3 regions of the Vibrio sp. QJM3NY_35 genome follow, and region 1 is predicted to be linked to each of the others. Evidence: predicted binding sites of a transcription regulator. Region 1 holds the regulator's gene; each other region holds the start of a gene.

Region 1 (5,460 bases):
GTTCTTAATAGCGTGATATCCTTAGTCATCGCCTCGTGATGAGGCATAGCTCCATTCCAATAATTAAAGCGATAGGTATGTCTGAGAGTTTACTATTTCATAAAACATTTACTCACCCTACGAGCGATGAGTGGGTTGTATTTGTGCATGGCGCAGGAGGCAGTTCCTCCATCTGGTTCAAGCAGATCAAAGCGTATAAACAGCATTTCAACTTACTTCTCATTGATCTGAGAGGGCACGGTAAATCAGACAATATACTTAAAGGGCTGATTTCGAATCGCTATACGTTTAAATCGGTGACGCTTGATATTCTTAAAGTGTTAGACCATCTTAAGATCCGTTCTGCACATTTCGTCGGCATGTCTTTGGGCACGATTATTGTGCGTAACGTTGCAGAGCTCGCGGCTGGCCGTGTACGTTCAATGGTACTGGGTGGTGCTGTCACTAAGCTAAACACTCGCTCTCAAGTCTTAATCAAGTTGGGTAACCTCAGCAAGCACATCATTCCTTACATGTGGTTATACAGCCTTTTTGCTTATGTTGTGATGCCACAAAAAAGCCAAAAAGAGTCTCGTCATCTTTTTATCCGCGAAGCAAAAAAACTGTGCCAGAAAGAATTTAAACGCTGGTTTATCCTCACGGCTGATGTAAACCCCTTGATGAAATATTTTAAAGATAGAGAGCTACCAATACCGACTCTTTATTTGATGGGTGAACGTGACTACATGTTTATTAAGCCTGTAAAAGAAATGGTTGCAGCGCATGAGTCGAGCGAGCTAGTGGAGATTCCGAATTGTGGGCACGTATGTAACGTGGAAAACCCTGAAGAGTTTAATCAGCGTTCGATTGCGTTTATTCAAAAACAAATTCAGTGATTTTCTAAACGCGAAATCAAAGATGATGATGGAATCGAATTGAAATAAAAACGGGAAGCTAATTTTAGCTTCCCGTTTTTATTTGGAGGAGGTATCGGCCTAATTGTCTTATAAGGTCACTGAAACTCTGCTATTCGGGTGAAGCAGCACCGCACTGCCAACAAGAGCCGAATTGCGCTTCGTTGACTTCATGACACTCACCACAACGCCACTCTTCATAGATGATCGAATCTTGCTGCTTTTGGTAGTCATTGACGAGCATGCGAGCTTCACTGGCCAATTCTGGCTCATATAACCACACGTAAGGGTCAGTTTCTTCCGTAAATGGGATTTCCCCCTTCAATCCGAACAATCCCTCACCACGAACTTCACAGGCAATATTCTCGCTTTCTAATAATCCACAGATGATATGAGCTTCTGTCGGATTCGATGCACTGAAGATTTTCATTGAAATAGAACCTTATTCGGCTATCTGTGTTATTTAGCTATTATAAATTATTCAGCTACGGGCGCTGAGCGAAACTTACCCATCAACCATTTAGCAACTATTGGGAATATCCCCAATAACGCAAATGACAATAGTACTGAAGGGGAGACGATGCCCGAAAGTGAATCAATTTCTGCGAGCTGAGTACCAGCATTCAAGAAAACCGCCGTCCCCGGTAACATCCCGATTTGACTCGTAATGTAGTAACGACTCACTGACATCGGTGTTAGACCCATCAATAGGTTAATAAGGAAAAATGGGAATACAGGGATCAGACGCAGAGAAAATAGGTAAAACGCGCCGTCTTTTTCAACCCCCTTGTTAATTGTCGCCAATTTGTCACCAAACTTGGTTTGAATCCAGTCACGCAATAGGTAACGGCTACTTAAGAAGGCTAAAGTCGCACCGATCGCACTCGCGAAAGATACCAGCAGCAAGCTATTCCAGAAGCCAAATAGAGCAGCTCCAAGCAGGGTAACAACAGCGGCGCCAGGAATTGAGAAAGCAGTGATCATTACATACGCAACAAAATAGATAGCGGCAGCAGCAATAAAGTTGCTGTCAATATAGTCATTTAAAACGGCTTGTTGGGCCTTAGCATTTTCAAGCGTGAGGTATTGACCAAAATTGACGCCTAACAAGACGATGGTTACTACCAATATAATACCCAATATCATTTTCTTACTCATTGATACTTCCTCTAAATTTTCAATGCATATCGATAGTATAGATAGACAGGTAAAGCTTAGATTAACTTTCAGCAGATATAAAAAAAGCCGCAAAAAATGCGGCTTAGTTATGTAGATACAATGTTAATTGACGCGATTGATAAGCTCTTCACGACGCTGCTGCGGTATAACTGACCAATGTGTACCATTGATCGCACCTTCTAGCGCCCAAAGTAGTTCAATACTGACAGAAGACGCATGCGATTCTTTGATGGCGTTAAATGCGTTTACAGAGCCAGATTCATATAAACGTTCTACAGAATCGATCCCTGCCTTTTTCAACATACGCTCGGTAGCGAGTCGAAGATTAGGCAGATCTTTGAGTCGGGTCGGCTTAGCAGAAGACTGCTCAGCTTTTTCTTCTTTAGCAAAACCTAGAGACGTGGTTGCAAGCTGCAAGATTTTCTCTTGGTCTTGCCAGAGGCCTTCAGGTAAAGCGAAATATTTAGTAACGACAGGGAAACCACGTTTTTTGTAGACGTACGGTTGAAACCCTTGTTGTTCGAATTGTTTCGTTGTGCCTTTGTCTGCGCGTATGTGCAACTGGTCATTTACAACCAGAGCAAACATAGTGTCATCAGCAAAAAGACCGAAGCCACCAAACATTGAGCGTGATTTTATTTTTCCTAGGGACTCAAATAACTTCATCGAGTCCTTTAGTATCGGTTTATCCATGTTATTTATCTCGGTGTATTTGAACTACGCCACCAAATAAGCAGGTCCGAGAGATTAGCAAAATGTTGCAATTAAATTGTCAATAAGCCGTAAATTACCAAATTATTAGTAGTTACTGCATTTTGCCATCGGTAACCCCGCTACCATACCAACGAGTGGTTTAGGCCGGAAGCTTTGCGTCTCACTCTTTCGAGTGGTTTGCCCTGTGCGTGACTGATTGAATAGAATAAAGTTTTTGTTGAATGAAGCTCACAGTTGATATTTCAAAATGTGATATTGCTTCAATTAATGATCTTTCTGTTGTGCATCTGGGTTCATTATAGTTGCTGATAAAAAAAGCGCACCTAAAGGTGCGCTTGATGAAATTAAACTCGAATTATCAATTAATTTAACGTTTTAACTGTGCTTCGTTCAACAATTTCAGGGTGCATTTCGAAGACGCGTTTTTCGTGGTCTTTGTCTTTGATGCGCTCTAATAGAATTTCGAATGCATTCTTACCAACACGACGTTTTGGTTGGTGAACGGTCGTTAGCGGCGGAGAGAAGTATTCAGCCAGTTCGATATTGTCGTAACCGATCACTGAGATATCTTCTGGAATGCGAATGCCTTTTTCTTGCAGGCGGCTCATTAAGCCGAGTGCCATTGTGTCGTTAAAGCAGAATACCGCTGTTGGACGATCTTCCATCTCAACGATTTGTTCTGCAGCAAGAACAGCCGTATCACACTCGAAGTTACCTTCGATGATCATATTTTCATCAGCAGAAATCTTTGCTTCATTCAGTGCGCGCTTGTAACCGGCAATACGTTCAACACATGCTGCTTTGTCTAAGTGGCCACTTAAACATGCAATCTTAGAGTGACCGCGTTCAATAAGGTATTTGGTCGCTAGGTAGCCACCTTCTTCAGAGTTATCGATGATCTTATCAGCCTGAGAGCTCTCTGGGCCCCAGTCCATGATAACTTTAGGGATGTCAGCGTGACGGTCTAACATCTCTCTTAGTTCTTCAGTTAGGTCAGAACACATAACTAAGATGCCATCTACACGTTTCTCTGCAAGCATTCGAATATAGTCACGTTGCTTCTCATAGATACCGCCCGTATTACACAGGATCAAAGTGTAACCTTGACGGTAGCAGTAGCTCTCAACACCATCGATAACTTCAGAGAAGAATAGGTTAGTTGATTGAGTCACTAGCATGCCGATGGTGCGTGTTGTATTACACTTCAAACTACGAGCGACAGCACTTGGTGCATAGTTCAGTTCATCTACGGCTTTGTTTACTTTTTCTTGAGTTGCTTCTGCAACAAAGCGAGTTTTGTTGATTACGTGAGAAACGGTTGTTGTTGATACGCCGGCTAAGCGAGCGACATCTTTTATAGTGGCCATGGTTTTATCCTATTAGAAGCTACTTTCCCAAAGTACGGAATAAAGTAGCCGTTAAGCTACCTAACTAAGAGCTTAAATTTGTAGGGCTCTTTGGGTACTAAAGTGCTAAAAAACAAAAAACCGCTATTGAGCGGCTTGTCTTAACACCGAAATGCTCTGAACTTTAATAAGCATAGCATTTCGTGAATGTTTCATATTTTATCGTTTGCGGTCACAATTTTAGACTGACTAGAAATTACTCGCAATAAAATTCACCCAGAAATCCGGGTGAATTGTCACATTCTACTGAATTTATTTACCTAGTCATCCAATAAGCTATTCACCAGCTAAATATTGAGTGTCTAATTGACAGAATGCGAGTAGCAAAGATGAGACGGAGGCGTAGAAACCGAATTCATCAACGTCATGACATTTCACGTTGAACTTTGGTACCCAAGTCAGCAGTTGTTGTTCGATAAACTGCTGTTGAACGGCAAATGAATTCTCTAGCTCTTCTTCAATATCCGTTTCGTTTGAACGAATGATCAAGTTACCAAGGAAATCGAGTTCGATAGCAATGTGGTCTGCTGGCTCTTTTAGATCTTGGTTCACCACTAAATTGTGCTTAGCCATGATCTCTTCCATATCTTTTGCAGGCTTATCATTCAAAAGGCCAGTTTCACCGATATACATAGAAGCGTAAGGAAGAGCACCGTGTTTATCTGTTTTTAAGAAAAGATCGCAAAAGTCTGCAGACAATTCTAGTTGAGCATCTTCACGTGTTTGTAGGCGGTTAAGCGCATCCACTAGCTTATCAATCGCTGGCTTTAGTGTTTCATTTTCGCCTAGACCAGTTAGGAAAGAACGAATTTCAACAGAGTGGTAGTGATCGAGTTCTTCTTGAGTCAGTTCTTTGGCGAACAAGCTTGATAGCCACCAGTATATTTCTGCTCTTTGCTCGTTGAACGCTTTCGTATCTTTCATTTAAATAATCCTAATATCATCTTTCGTCATACTTAGGGTATGAAGGCTAACTAAACAGTGATACTTATCGAACACAAAGTCACTCGTTAGTAGTAATACCTATATTGAATTGCGATGGACGATAAATAGCAAGGTTTAAGATTGTCTTGTATCAAAAAAAATCCATGTTTCTGGCTTTTATCTTCTGTACCACTAGAATTGTTACTAGTTATGAATAGAATAGTCACTGAAACTATTAAATAAGAAAAGTGGTGTAGATGAGCTATCACGTATTAGTCGTAGAAGATGATGTGGTAACCCGCAGTAAACTGGTTGGATACTTCCAGAACGAGGGTTATACAGTG
Region 2 (5,460 bases), 200 kb from region 1:
ATGAAGCCCAAGGTTTGGCGAAGCAAATGCGTGAGGTGTTTGAACTTCCCCAGTTAGAGGTTGCCTCTCGCTATCAACGTACCGCTCTACTTGAAACTATTATTCAGTTGCACCCTGAATTGGTGTTTGTACGCCGACTGAAAAGGAAAGAAGCGTTTGCCAACGGGATGTTAGAGGTTGTACTTGGTCGCCAAAATCGTTTCCCTGACAATGCGCAAGCGATGTTGGTGTTGGACACTCACAGCTTACCGGGAAGAGGGGTTAAGCAAACACTGACCTTAGCGACGGTCACTGCACCTATTCCTCTTGAGCTTATAGTTGATGCTGAGTTAGGAGATTGGGAGCAAGGTGAAACCGTTGTGAATGATGATGGCGTCTTTACCGAGATGGCGTTGATGTACGCAGGCCGCACGATTACAACCAAGCTTGTCGCGGCTGAAGGGCAACTATCATTAAAGCCTATCGTCGATCTCGTGGTAAGTGGTGCTCAACTTCCTGGTTTTGCAAAGGTTCGCACTCAAGAGATTAAGCATTGGCAGCTGTATGTGAAACTCGGTCTCGATGAGCCAACACAATACACACCAGAAATTGAGAACATTAACTTTGAGCTATGGTTTATAGAGCAGCTTGAAGTGTTAGGGGTTACTGATGTCAGCGAATTGGAAATGTTTGACCACTCAGACATACCGTTCGATGGCATTCCAACTTGGCTCTATTCAGAATTTTCGGAAAAATACCCGTTTGCATTGAGCCTTGCCGACTTGCAACTCGATGTAGAATACTTGCCCGCGAGAAAGCTGATTTACGTTCACTATCAATCGGGTAGTCGAAAGTTATCGCCAAAACGTTGGGAGCTGCCGACATGGTCAGGCTGGCGCATTCAGTACAAAAAAGCGAGCCGAATAATTGATATCAAATAGATGGATAAGTTTTATCTCTAAAATATTAATCAAATAGGTGCATATATGATTTTTCAGTGCTTATTTTGTTACAAGTTTGATTTTTATATGCCTTTTTAACCAATCAAAAGGTCATAAAAGACTATTCTTCTATATCCTATTGCTATAAAGAAAGAGTTGATAGATATTGAGTATATTGTGTTGCCAAAGTGTCGGGGGACATCATGGATAAACAGGAAGAGACGCGTGTAGAGTTCGATTACACAACATTTCTTGGCGCCTCATGCAGTAAAAAATGGACTTTTCTGGAAGCACTCACCACAATTGCGCCAGTATTCAGTACCGTCTGGCGAGATAGCATTAAAGAGCTAGCAAGCCCTGAAGATCGTTTATGGCAGATGGCATTGAAATCAATGTCGACGCGTAAAAGTGATGAGTCGAATATTGTGACCTTACTCAAGCTCGCGAAGCTGGAAGGAATCAATGAGCTCAAAGTAGTGATGCCATATTCTCTTGAAGAAGAGCAGATCGAGTATATTGAATCGCGCAGTCATTTAGTGATTGCGGGTAATTCTGGAGAAGAGTTCACGATTAGGCTGTAACTTCAGTTTGCCTATAACCTCTTTCAGGAATAGTAAAACGCACACGTAAAAAGGGCCTCAAATATTGAGGCCCTTTTAGTATCTAAAACTTGTGTATACGAGCTTATTAGCTTTCTAGCTTTTTACTTTGAGATAAAGAAGCAATAAAGCGACTAGTCGATTAGCCCATAGTCAGCGCGCAGAACATCAATGATCTCTTGCTTAGGATTTTCGCTCAAGACAATCTCAGCACCTGTGATTTTCGCAGCGATATCAAGGTAAGTACGAGACAGAGACATTAGCGAATCAAGAGGTAGTTCATTGTCACGAGCTAGTGCTTCACGTTCTGGCATACGTTCTTTGTTCAATAGAATGTCGGCATCAGGGAAGTAGTTAAGCAAGAACTGACGGAAGCCTTCTTTTGAGTTCTCAACGATGTTGCCGTTGTTGTATTCCTGAGTATCCCAAATGCGAGATGAATCTGGAGTACCAACTTCGTCCATGTAGATAAGTTTTTCTTTGCCCTGAGCATCGTTGACGTAACCAAATTCAAACTTAGTGTCGACAAAGGTTTGGTCTACTTTCGCCAGTGCTTGGCTGATCACGTTGAAGCCTTCTTTTAGCAGCTTCTCGTAATGCGCGATGTCACTTGCTTGAGTAAAGTTGAACGCTGCGAAGTTATCTTCGATGTTGTTACGTGTGATGTTCACATCGTCAGCTTCTGGAACACCAGGGATACCTTTCAAAATCCCTTTTGTTGAAGGCGTGATAAGTAGCTCAGGCAGCTTCTTGTCTTTCTCTAGGCCTTCAGGTATCTCAATACCGCAGAATTCACGTTCGCCGTTCGCGTAAGCACGCCACATAGAACCAGTGATGTATTGACGACAAATCGCTTCAATCATTACAGGGCGAGCTTTTTGTACAATCCATACGAATGGGTGAGGGATATCAAGGATATGACTGTCAGCAAGGCCGTTGTCTTTAAACAATTTGAACCAGTGGTTAGAGATAGCATTTAGAGCTGCTCCCTTACCTGGAACACCTTTCAGATTCCCTTCACCACGCCAGATACAATCAAATGCAGAGATACGGTCACTGATCACCATGATTGCTAAAGGCGCATCTGGTGCTACATCGTAACCTTTCTCTTTAATTAGTCGTTGGCTATCTTCTTCAGTTAACCAGTAGACCGAACGAACCTTGCCACTGTGGACAGGTTTATCAGTACGGATTGGTAGGTCATCATTTACGGCAAGAACTTGATCAGCAAGGCTCATTTAGACATTCCTATTTTTTATCAAACGTCATACAGAGAAGTGCGGTGTGCACATGATTAGACGGGCATTATACCCAATCTACTATTTGCTTCCAGAGAAAAAGCAAACGATTGCTAAATCTGTTGATCAAATAAAAACCCCCGCCTAACAATCCGCTAAAAATTTGGCGAATTGTAGGGCAGGGGAAGGCAGTATATTTGGACTGTGTTTTGGAGCTATGCTGTTAAGTTAACTTAAGTTTGTTAGCTAAAAGATTAAGCTATGTTTGTGGACCGTGTTTTTGAGCCAAATGTTATTAAGCATATGGTCTAGTGAATACGCTCTGAATTTGCATCCATAAAGAAGACTTCACATTGAAAGCGTAACCCCAATGTTCTTAGGTACTGTTGGCTGAACTGATCAATCGATGAACTTGCAACTATCGCACTTGCATTCTTAGATCGAATGGCTTTCTCGACAGTCTCTACCTCAGTCATTTGATGAGAGGCTTTCATATGAATAACGCGGTCGCAGCAAACATTATGTTGCTTAAGCTGCTTAGCCGATGGTCTTGGTGTTTGAGCCGTAAACAGTAACCACTGATGTTGATTGGACAGCAACGCCATTCTTGCAAACAACGCTTCCTCGTTTGAATTTTTGCTTTTACGAGAAACTGATGTAAATGCGCAGTGAACTAGCGGGCTAGAGTGTTGGGCTTTAACGTGTGCTTGAATCATTTTGCTGTCCTTATATACATGCTGTATGTGTATACAGTAGTTTTAGTCGCTTATAAGATCAAGCGTTTTTTGCGGGATTATTGGACGATTTAGTTTGTAATTATGGATGGAAAACAATTAAATCATTGAAATAATGCGATAAATTAAATTTGAATGAATTTACTGTCTTGTCTCATAAGTTGAAAAAATGTGAGCTTTATACATCTGTATAGAAGAGAGAAGAGAGAAGATCTAAAACCGCAGGCACAAAAAAAGCGCCTTAGGCGCTTTCTTATATTTCACGGTGTTGCTTATCTCAATGTCGCTTGGGAGAGTTTTGCTCTCATTTCCATTTCACCAATATTGAACTGGCGAACATCAATGGTTGCAATATCATTGCATTCTTTACATGCATGATGACACTTACCATCTAGGTAGTCGTGCTTTTTAACTAGGCTTGGCTTTTTGCACCAATCACAAACGCCTTCTATTGTGAACATATTCTCTCCTCACCTGTTTAAGTCAGGTGTATTTTCGGCGCAGATTATGACACAAGTAAGACCCATTAGTTAATAGTTTGTTACCCATTTTTGAGAGGGGGATCGATTGCAACACCAATAAAATCGATATCTTTAAGAGCTTGAAAAATGAATATGTGTATTTGTTTACGGTCTTGTAACATTTTGTGAAATGGTTTTTAGCGCATTGTTCAAACGTTTCATTTCTTCGTCACATCCGTGACCATCTGGATGGTAGATCTTTGATAGCTGTTTGTATCGGATCTTGATGCTTTTCTGGTCAGGAATTGAGCTGGGCGTGTAGCCAAATAGCGCGCAAGCCACCTGTAAATGACTTAGACCTTTGCTGTTTTTCTGCTTTTTCAATTCGTGGAACATAGTGTGCAGCTGGCGTTTTTGCTGCTTAATCGTAAGGTCCTTCGAGCTAAGCTGTGCTTCAAGTGATTGTTGTTGCTGTCGCGAATCACCCGACTTTAGAGCTTGTCTTTTTCTTGAGATAACGAGCGTCGCAATGATGCTGACCATTGAAATCAACACGGCTAAGGCTGTGCCAATCAGATAGTCTGAATGCGTTAGGTTAGAACTGGAGAGGTTAGAGCGTGATGCTTGGTTAGATTGAACGTGCTTAGATAACCCCTGACTTGTGTCTATTTCAGAGTCGATGCTGTCATCGAGCTGTTCTATTGAAGAGATCTGTTTTGCACGTTGCTGGTTGAATTGTGCTTCCAAAATGCGGTTGTAGCCGTCTTCTGCTTGTGGATTATCTTTTAAGGCTGCTTCATACCATAGCTGCGCTTTATCTAATGGTTGAAGGAGGTCTTGTTCTAGCGAGGATTCGTAGAGTTTTGCGACCTCGATAGGCGCGCGCTGGTTACCTTGCAACGCTGCTTTAATAAACCATTCCAAAGCAAGCTTGTTACTTTGTTCAACACCTGTACCTGCCAAGTACCATTCACCCAGTCTAAATTGCGCGTTTGGGTTGCCGTTTTCTGCTGACTGCGTGTACCAATACAATGCATCACTGGTGCTAACAGGAACGTCGACACCCGATTCATAAGCTTGAGCCAATTGGTATTGAGAAACTGGATCTTGAGGTTGTGATTCTAGTGAAAACTCATCACTGCTTGCTGCGTGCACGAAATGTGTGGTGAACAACGGTATCGTGGAAAAGATGAGGGCTAGAAATAGAGTTCTAAGAAGTGATGATGGCAGAATGTTGGATAGGATCAGCAAAAGATAAGTCTCGTAAAAAAGCCCAGAATCGATATGTCAGTATGAATACGCTTTATGGTCGTTGATTATTATTATCACGTTAAATGAGTAACATAACTGATAATCAACTATATAGAGGTTATTTCAATAGATAAAGACGGACTGGGCTTTAATCGTGCTACTTAAGCGGCAAGATTTGAATTTCTACGCGACGGTTACAAGCACGACCTTGAGAGGTGTTGTTGTCACACAGAGGGTAACGCTCACCGTTACCACGA
Region 3 (5,460 bases), 1.4 Mb from region 1:
TTACGAACCTGGATTACCGCACCTAGCTCTTCGTTAAATAGTGCTGCTAGTGTGTCTTCACCTAACGCTTCGATATTAGCTTGAACACCACAGTGACCTGCGAACGCCATTTCAGCTAGAGTAACGAATAGACCGCCGTCGCCTTTATCGTGGTAAGCCACAACTTGGTCTTTAGCAACCAGAGCCTGAACGCCTTCGTAGAAACCTTTTAGCTGTGCTGCATTGTCTACGTCTGCTGGCTTATCACCAAGCTGCTTGTAAACTTGCGCTAGTGCTGTTGCGCCCATGCGGTTTTGGCCGTTACCAAGGTCGATAAGTACCAGTGACGTGTTGCCTTTGTCTGTACGAAGTTGTGGCGTAATCGTCTTACGAACATCTTCAACACGTGCAAACGCAGTGATAACAAGAGATAGCGGAGATGTGACTTCTTTCTGCTCGCCGTTCTCTTCCCACTTAGTCTTCATCGACATAGAATCTTTACCCACAGGGATAGTTAGACCCAGTGCCGGACATAGTTCTTCACCCACGGCTTTAACCGCTTCGTAAAGGCCTGCATCTTCACCAGGGTGACCTGCTGGAGACATCCAGTTAGCTGACAATTTAATGTGTTTGATATCACCGATGTTCGTCGCTGCGATGTTAGTGATTGCTTCACCAACCGCTAGACGAGCCGATGCGCCGAAGTCTAGTAGTGCCACTGGCGTACGCTCACCAAGAGACATTGCCTCACCGTGGTAAGAGTCGTAACTTGCTGCAGTTACCGCACAGTTAGCAACAGGAACCTGCCATGGGCCAACCATTTGATCACGAGCCACAAGGCCAGTTACCGAGCGGTCACCGATAGTGATTAGGAATGTTTTCTCTGCCACTGTTGGTAAGCGAAGAATACGGTCAACCGCTTCGTTTAGTTCGATACAAGAACGGTCAATCGCAGGATTGTTTGCTTTTAGCGTCTTCGCGTCACGGTGCATCTTAGGTGTTTTACCTAATAGGATGTCCATAGGCATGTCGATTGGCGTGTTGTCGAAGTGTGAATCTTCTAGTTTCAGATCACGCTCTTCTGTTGCTTTACCCACCACTGCATATGGTGCGCGTTCACGTTTACAAATCGCGTCGAACGTTGCCATGTCTTTATCAGCAACCGCCATAACGTAACGCTCTTGAGATTCGTTACACCAGATCTCAAGTGGGCTCATGCCCGGCTCATCGTTTGGTACGTCACGTAGATTAAAGATACCGCCACGCTCGCCGTCGTCGACTAGCTCAGGAAGAGCATTCGAGATACCGCCCGCGCCCACATCGTGGATGAATGCGATTGGGTTCGCATCACCAAGCTGCCAACAACGGTCGATAACTTCCTGACAACGACGTTCCATCTCTGGGTTTTCACGTTGTACAGAAGCGAAATCTAGGTCTTCAGAAGATGAACCCGAATCCATTGAAGATGCAGCACCTCCACCAAGGCCGATGTTCATTGCTGGACCACCAAGAACGATTAGGCTTGCGCCTACTGGGATCTCTTTCTTCTGAACATGATCATCACGGATGTTACCTAGGCCGCCAGCAAGCATGATTGGTTTATGGTACCCACGCACTTCTTCGCCTGCGTGAGAGTTTACTTTCTCTTCGTATGTACGGAAGTAACCTAATAGGTTTGGACGACCAAATTCGTTGTTGAATGCTGCGCCACCAAGAGGACCTTCAAGCATGATATCCAAAGCAGTAACGATACGGCTCGGCTTACCAAAGTCAGTTTCCCAAGGTTGAACGAAGTTCGGGATCTTAAGGTTAGATACAGAGAAAGCAACAAGGCCAGCTTTTGGCTTACCACCAATACCGGTTGCGCCTTCATCACGGATTTCGCCGCCTGAACCTGTTGATGCGCCCGGCCATGGAGAGATTGCCGTTGGATGGTTATGCGTTTCAACTTTCATCAAGATGTGTGTTTTTTCTTGGTGGTAGTTGTATTGGCGAGTTTCTGGATCTGGGAAGAAACGACCCACTTCAGAACCGGTCATTACCGCTGCGTTATCTTTATAAGCAGACAGAACGTGTTCTGGTGTCGTTTCAAAGGTGTTCTTAATCATCTTGAACAATGATTTTTCTTGCTTAACGCCATCGATAGTCCAATCAGCGTTAAAGATCTTGTGACGACAGTGCTCTGAGTTCGCTTGTGCAAACATCATTAGCTCGATGTCAGCCGGGTTACGACCTAGCTTCTCAGTAAAGCTTTCAAGAAGGTAATCAATCTCATCTTCTGCAAGTGCTAGACCTAGGGTAACGTTTGCTTCTTCAAGCGCTTTACGTCCACCAGTTAATAGGTCAACTTCCGCATAAGGAGCAGGCTCAGCAACTCTAAATAGTGCCACCGCTGATTCGAAGTCAGTGAAAACCACTTCCATCATACGGTCGTGTAGGATTGCTTTCAGCTCAACAAGTTGAAGCTCAGAAAGTTCAGTAGAGGTTTCAATGTAGAAAGCAGTACCGCGCTCTAGACGTGACACTTTAGCCAGTCCGCAGTTGTGTGCGATATCTGTTGATTTTGAAGACCAAGGCGAGATAGTGCCCGGGCGTGGCGTTGCAAGCAGCAGTAAACCTTCAGGTTCATGCTCTTCAATCGTTGGACCGTAAGTCAGTAGCTTCTCTAGCTTCTCAACTTCAGACTCATCTAGGTCTGCCGTTAGATCAGCAAAGTGGGCAAACTCAGCGTAAATACCTGTTACAGGTAAGCTTAATTCACGACAAAGCTCTAAAAGCTTGTTAACACGAAACTCAGATAGAGCTGGGGAGCCACGCAAAATTCTCATGTGCTTACGTCTCTTATGCAGTTGATTAAGGTAGTATTGGAATAAATTCAGTGGGTTATAGGGACAACCTAACTGTTTTCTTCGAAGCTATTCCCGAAGGTTGCCAAACCTATGCCGATTCCACCTCTTCAATGCGAGCGCATTATAAAGCATTTCTTTTTGTGACGTAACACCAAAAGCAACCGTTTGCGTGATTTTTTTTATCTTTCTGCGTAAATGGTACTTTTGCTGCATTTATCACCACTTTTACAACTGTTTAATTAAACCTGCTTTGCCAGCCTTGCGGGGTTTGGTATAAAGGGGCTTCCACTTTTCGAGATTTCATTTTGATTCCTAAATTTACGCTCATCTTTTCGTCTAAGTTCCTTCTGCTGGCCATCGCCCTATTTGGGTTGGCTGGATGTCAGATTGAATCTGAACCTAAAAGTGTCCTTGAGCAGATACGAGATCGTGGCGTTCTTCGTGTCGGCACCCTAAATAACCAACTCTCTTATTACATCGGTCCTGATGGCCCTGCTGGCTTAGATTACGAGTTAGCTCGTGAATTTGCGCAGGAGCTTGGTGTAAAGCTTGAGGTTAAACCTGCTTACCGTTTGTCTGGCTTGTTCCCTGCACTGCAGAAAGGTGAGATCGATCTTATCGCGACCGGCTTAACGCAGAACAACAAACTGACACGCGCTTATCGCGCTGCGCCTGCTTATTACTATGTAAGCCAACAGGTCGTATACAAAAAAGGCCAGTGGCGACCAAGAAACCTTGAACAACTGATCAATTTTGAGAATGAGCGTCAGGCTGACTTTGTTAAAGCGCAAACTGAATCAGAAGAGGCGGCGTCTACTGACACATTAACGCCATCTTTGGTTGTAGTAAAAGACTCACACTTTGAGCCAACACTAAAACAGCTGCAGAAAACACACGATGACTTCATCTATGATGCGGTCGGCAATGCTGATATCAACGACCTGCTTAAAGAAGTCTCGACTGGCGAGCGCTTATTTACGGTTGCAGACTCAATTGAGCTATCACTGGCACAACGTTTATACCCAGACGTAGCTTTGGCTTTTGAACTGACAGAAGACCAACCTATCTCTTGGTATTTACAGAAGTCTGAAGATGAACGCCTTTATGCTCTGTTGATTGAGTTCTTCGGTAACCTAAAACAGTCTGGTGAACTGGCTTCACTAGAAGAGAAATACATCGGCCATATCGGCACTTTTGACTACGTTGATACTCGCGCCTTTATCCGCGCACTGGACAGCAAGTTGCCAAAATGGTCACCGCTATTTCAAAAGTACTCTCAAGAATTTGATTGGCGCTTGATTGCCGCTTTGGCCTACCAAGAATCACACTGGAACCCTGTTGCGCGCTCACCAACGGGGGTTCGTGGCATGATGATGTTGACACTGCCCACCGCGAAGAGTGTTGGGGTAACCAACCGTCTCGACCCGAAACAGTCGGTACAAGGCGGTGTTGAGTACCTGCGTCGTATCGTGAACCGAGTACCAGATTCAATCACTCAACACGAAAAGATCTGGTTTGCACTTGCTTCATACAATGTCGGTTACGGGCACATGATGGACGCGCGTCGCCTCACGAAGGCACAAGGAGGAGATCCTGATGCTTGGGGCGATGTGAAAGACAGATTACCTCTATTGAGACAGAAGAAATACTACAGCCAAACTCGATATGGGTATGCGCGTGGTGATGAAGCGAGAAACTACGTTGAAAACATTCGCCGTTATTACCAAAGCATTATTGGCCATGTAAATAAGCGCAATAAAGAACAAGAAGCGACCCTTGAAGGTTTAGTGGTGATCCCACCTTTAGAAACCTCAGGTGCTGAATCGAGTATCAGCGCAGCTCAGTCGACAGTAAGCAGTTCTGAGCCTTCACAGTAAAACCCAAAAGAGCAATGCCATCTAGCATTGCTCTTTTTTATTGTCTTTTTTCGACTCTTCTTTCGTCACTAAGGGGGATAAGGGAAGCAGGCAAGAAGATGATGATGAGATCTCGAGTGTCATATTGCAGTAACAATCGAACCTTATAACGGCACACCACAATCAAGATTATGCTCTGTTGCACAACGAGCTTGGCTTTAGACTAGAACAGCTCTTCTAAGTAAGCCAAGTGTGCGACAGGCCAAACAAACGAATAACACTATAATTAAATCGTTAGTCCAAACTAAAAAGTCAGACGACACATAGGAAATCATTGAAATGATGAAGAAACTGAAATCGAAACGCCTTGATAAGACCGTTGCTGCAAACCGTCGTAAGCGTATGCTTTCAAATAATAAGAAGAAGATCATTTGGCGCAATCGCGCTTTCATGCAGATGATTGCTGAGTAAATGTAATTACCAAGTCAGTTTGCTTGGCACTCGTGCGATTGAGAGTGCCGATAGCTCGCTGCTACTTCTTGTTACCAGCCTTCATATCTGCTTCTACACGCTGCTCTTCCAGCAGACGTTCTTGCTTGCGCTTCTCTTTTATCTCTTTTCTACGACGCTTGAAAAACGATTGTAATTGCTCACGGCACTCTTCCTCTAACAAGCCATGTTCAACGTCGGCATAGTGGTATGAGGCCTGACTTTCAAACAAATTCAACACTGTACCTGCAGCGCCCGCTTTTAAGTCTGGAGCGCCAAACACAATG

Evidence for each region. Region 1 encodes PurR, which represses purine synthesis genes. Its sites were predicted from a motif close to TNANGNAAACGTTTNCNTNA; they were not measured.
Region 2: the regulator PurR is predicted to act here: its motif matches at 2,856-2,875, upstream of AC3CH3_RS09075 (phosphoribosylaminoimidazolesuccinocarboxamide synthase).
Region 3: the regulator PurR is predicted to act here: its motif matches at 2,982-3,001, upstream of purL (phosphoribosylformylglycinamidine synthase).

What each region holds. Positions count from the first base shown of each region.
Region 1 is NZ_CM173507.1:2,214,300-2,219,759, reverse strand. It holds gene AC3CH3_RS09950 (alpha/beta fold hydrolase) at 78-875, shown strand; gene AC3CH3_RS09945 (putative signal transducing protein) at 1,006-1,323, opposite strand; gene AC3CH3_RS09940 (TVP38/TMEM64 family protein) at 1,371-2,051, opposite strand; gene AC3CH3_RS09935 (TfoX/Sxy family DNA transformation protein) at 2,175-2,765, opposite strand; cyclic di-GMP riboswitch class I at 2,893-2,978, opposite strand; gene purR (HTH-type transcriptional repressor PurR) at 3,149-4,153, opposite strand; gene torD (molecular chaperone TorD) at 4,469-5,116, opposite strand; gene torR (two-component system response regulator TorR) at 5,374-5,460, shown strand, end outside.
Region 2 is NZ_CM173507.1:2,009,751-2,015,210, reverse strand. It holds gene AC3CH3_RS09085 (helicase-related protein) at 1-920, shown strand, start outside; gene AC3CH3_RS09080 (hypothetical protein) at 1,124-1,501, shown strand; gene AC3CH3_RS09075 (phosphoribosylaminoimidazolesuccinocarboxamide synthase) at 1,654-2,757, opposite strand; gene AC3CH3_RS09070 (SulA-like leucine-rich domain-containing protein) at 3,066-3,473, opposite strand; gene AC3CH3_RS09065 (hypothetical protein) at 3,764-3,952, opposite strand; gene AC3CH3_RS09060 (tetratricopeptide repeat protein) at 4,118-5,203, opposite strand; gene AC3CH3_RS09055 (YiaD family glycine zipper/OmpA-like lipoprotein) at 5,361-5,460, opposite strand, start outside.
Region 3 is NZ_CM173507.1:775,532-780,991, reverse strand. It holds gene purL (phosphoribosylformylglycinamidine synthase) at 1-2,807, opposite strand, end outside; gene mltF (membrane-bound lytic murein transglycosylase MltF) at 3,137-4,705, shown strand; gene AC3CH3_RS03480 (hypothetical protein) at 5,024-5,155, shown strand; gene tadA (tRNA adenosine(34) deaminase TadA) at 5,217-5,460, opposite strand, start outside.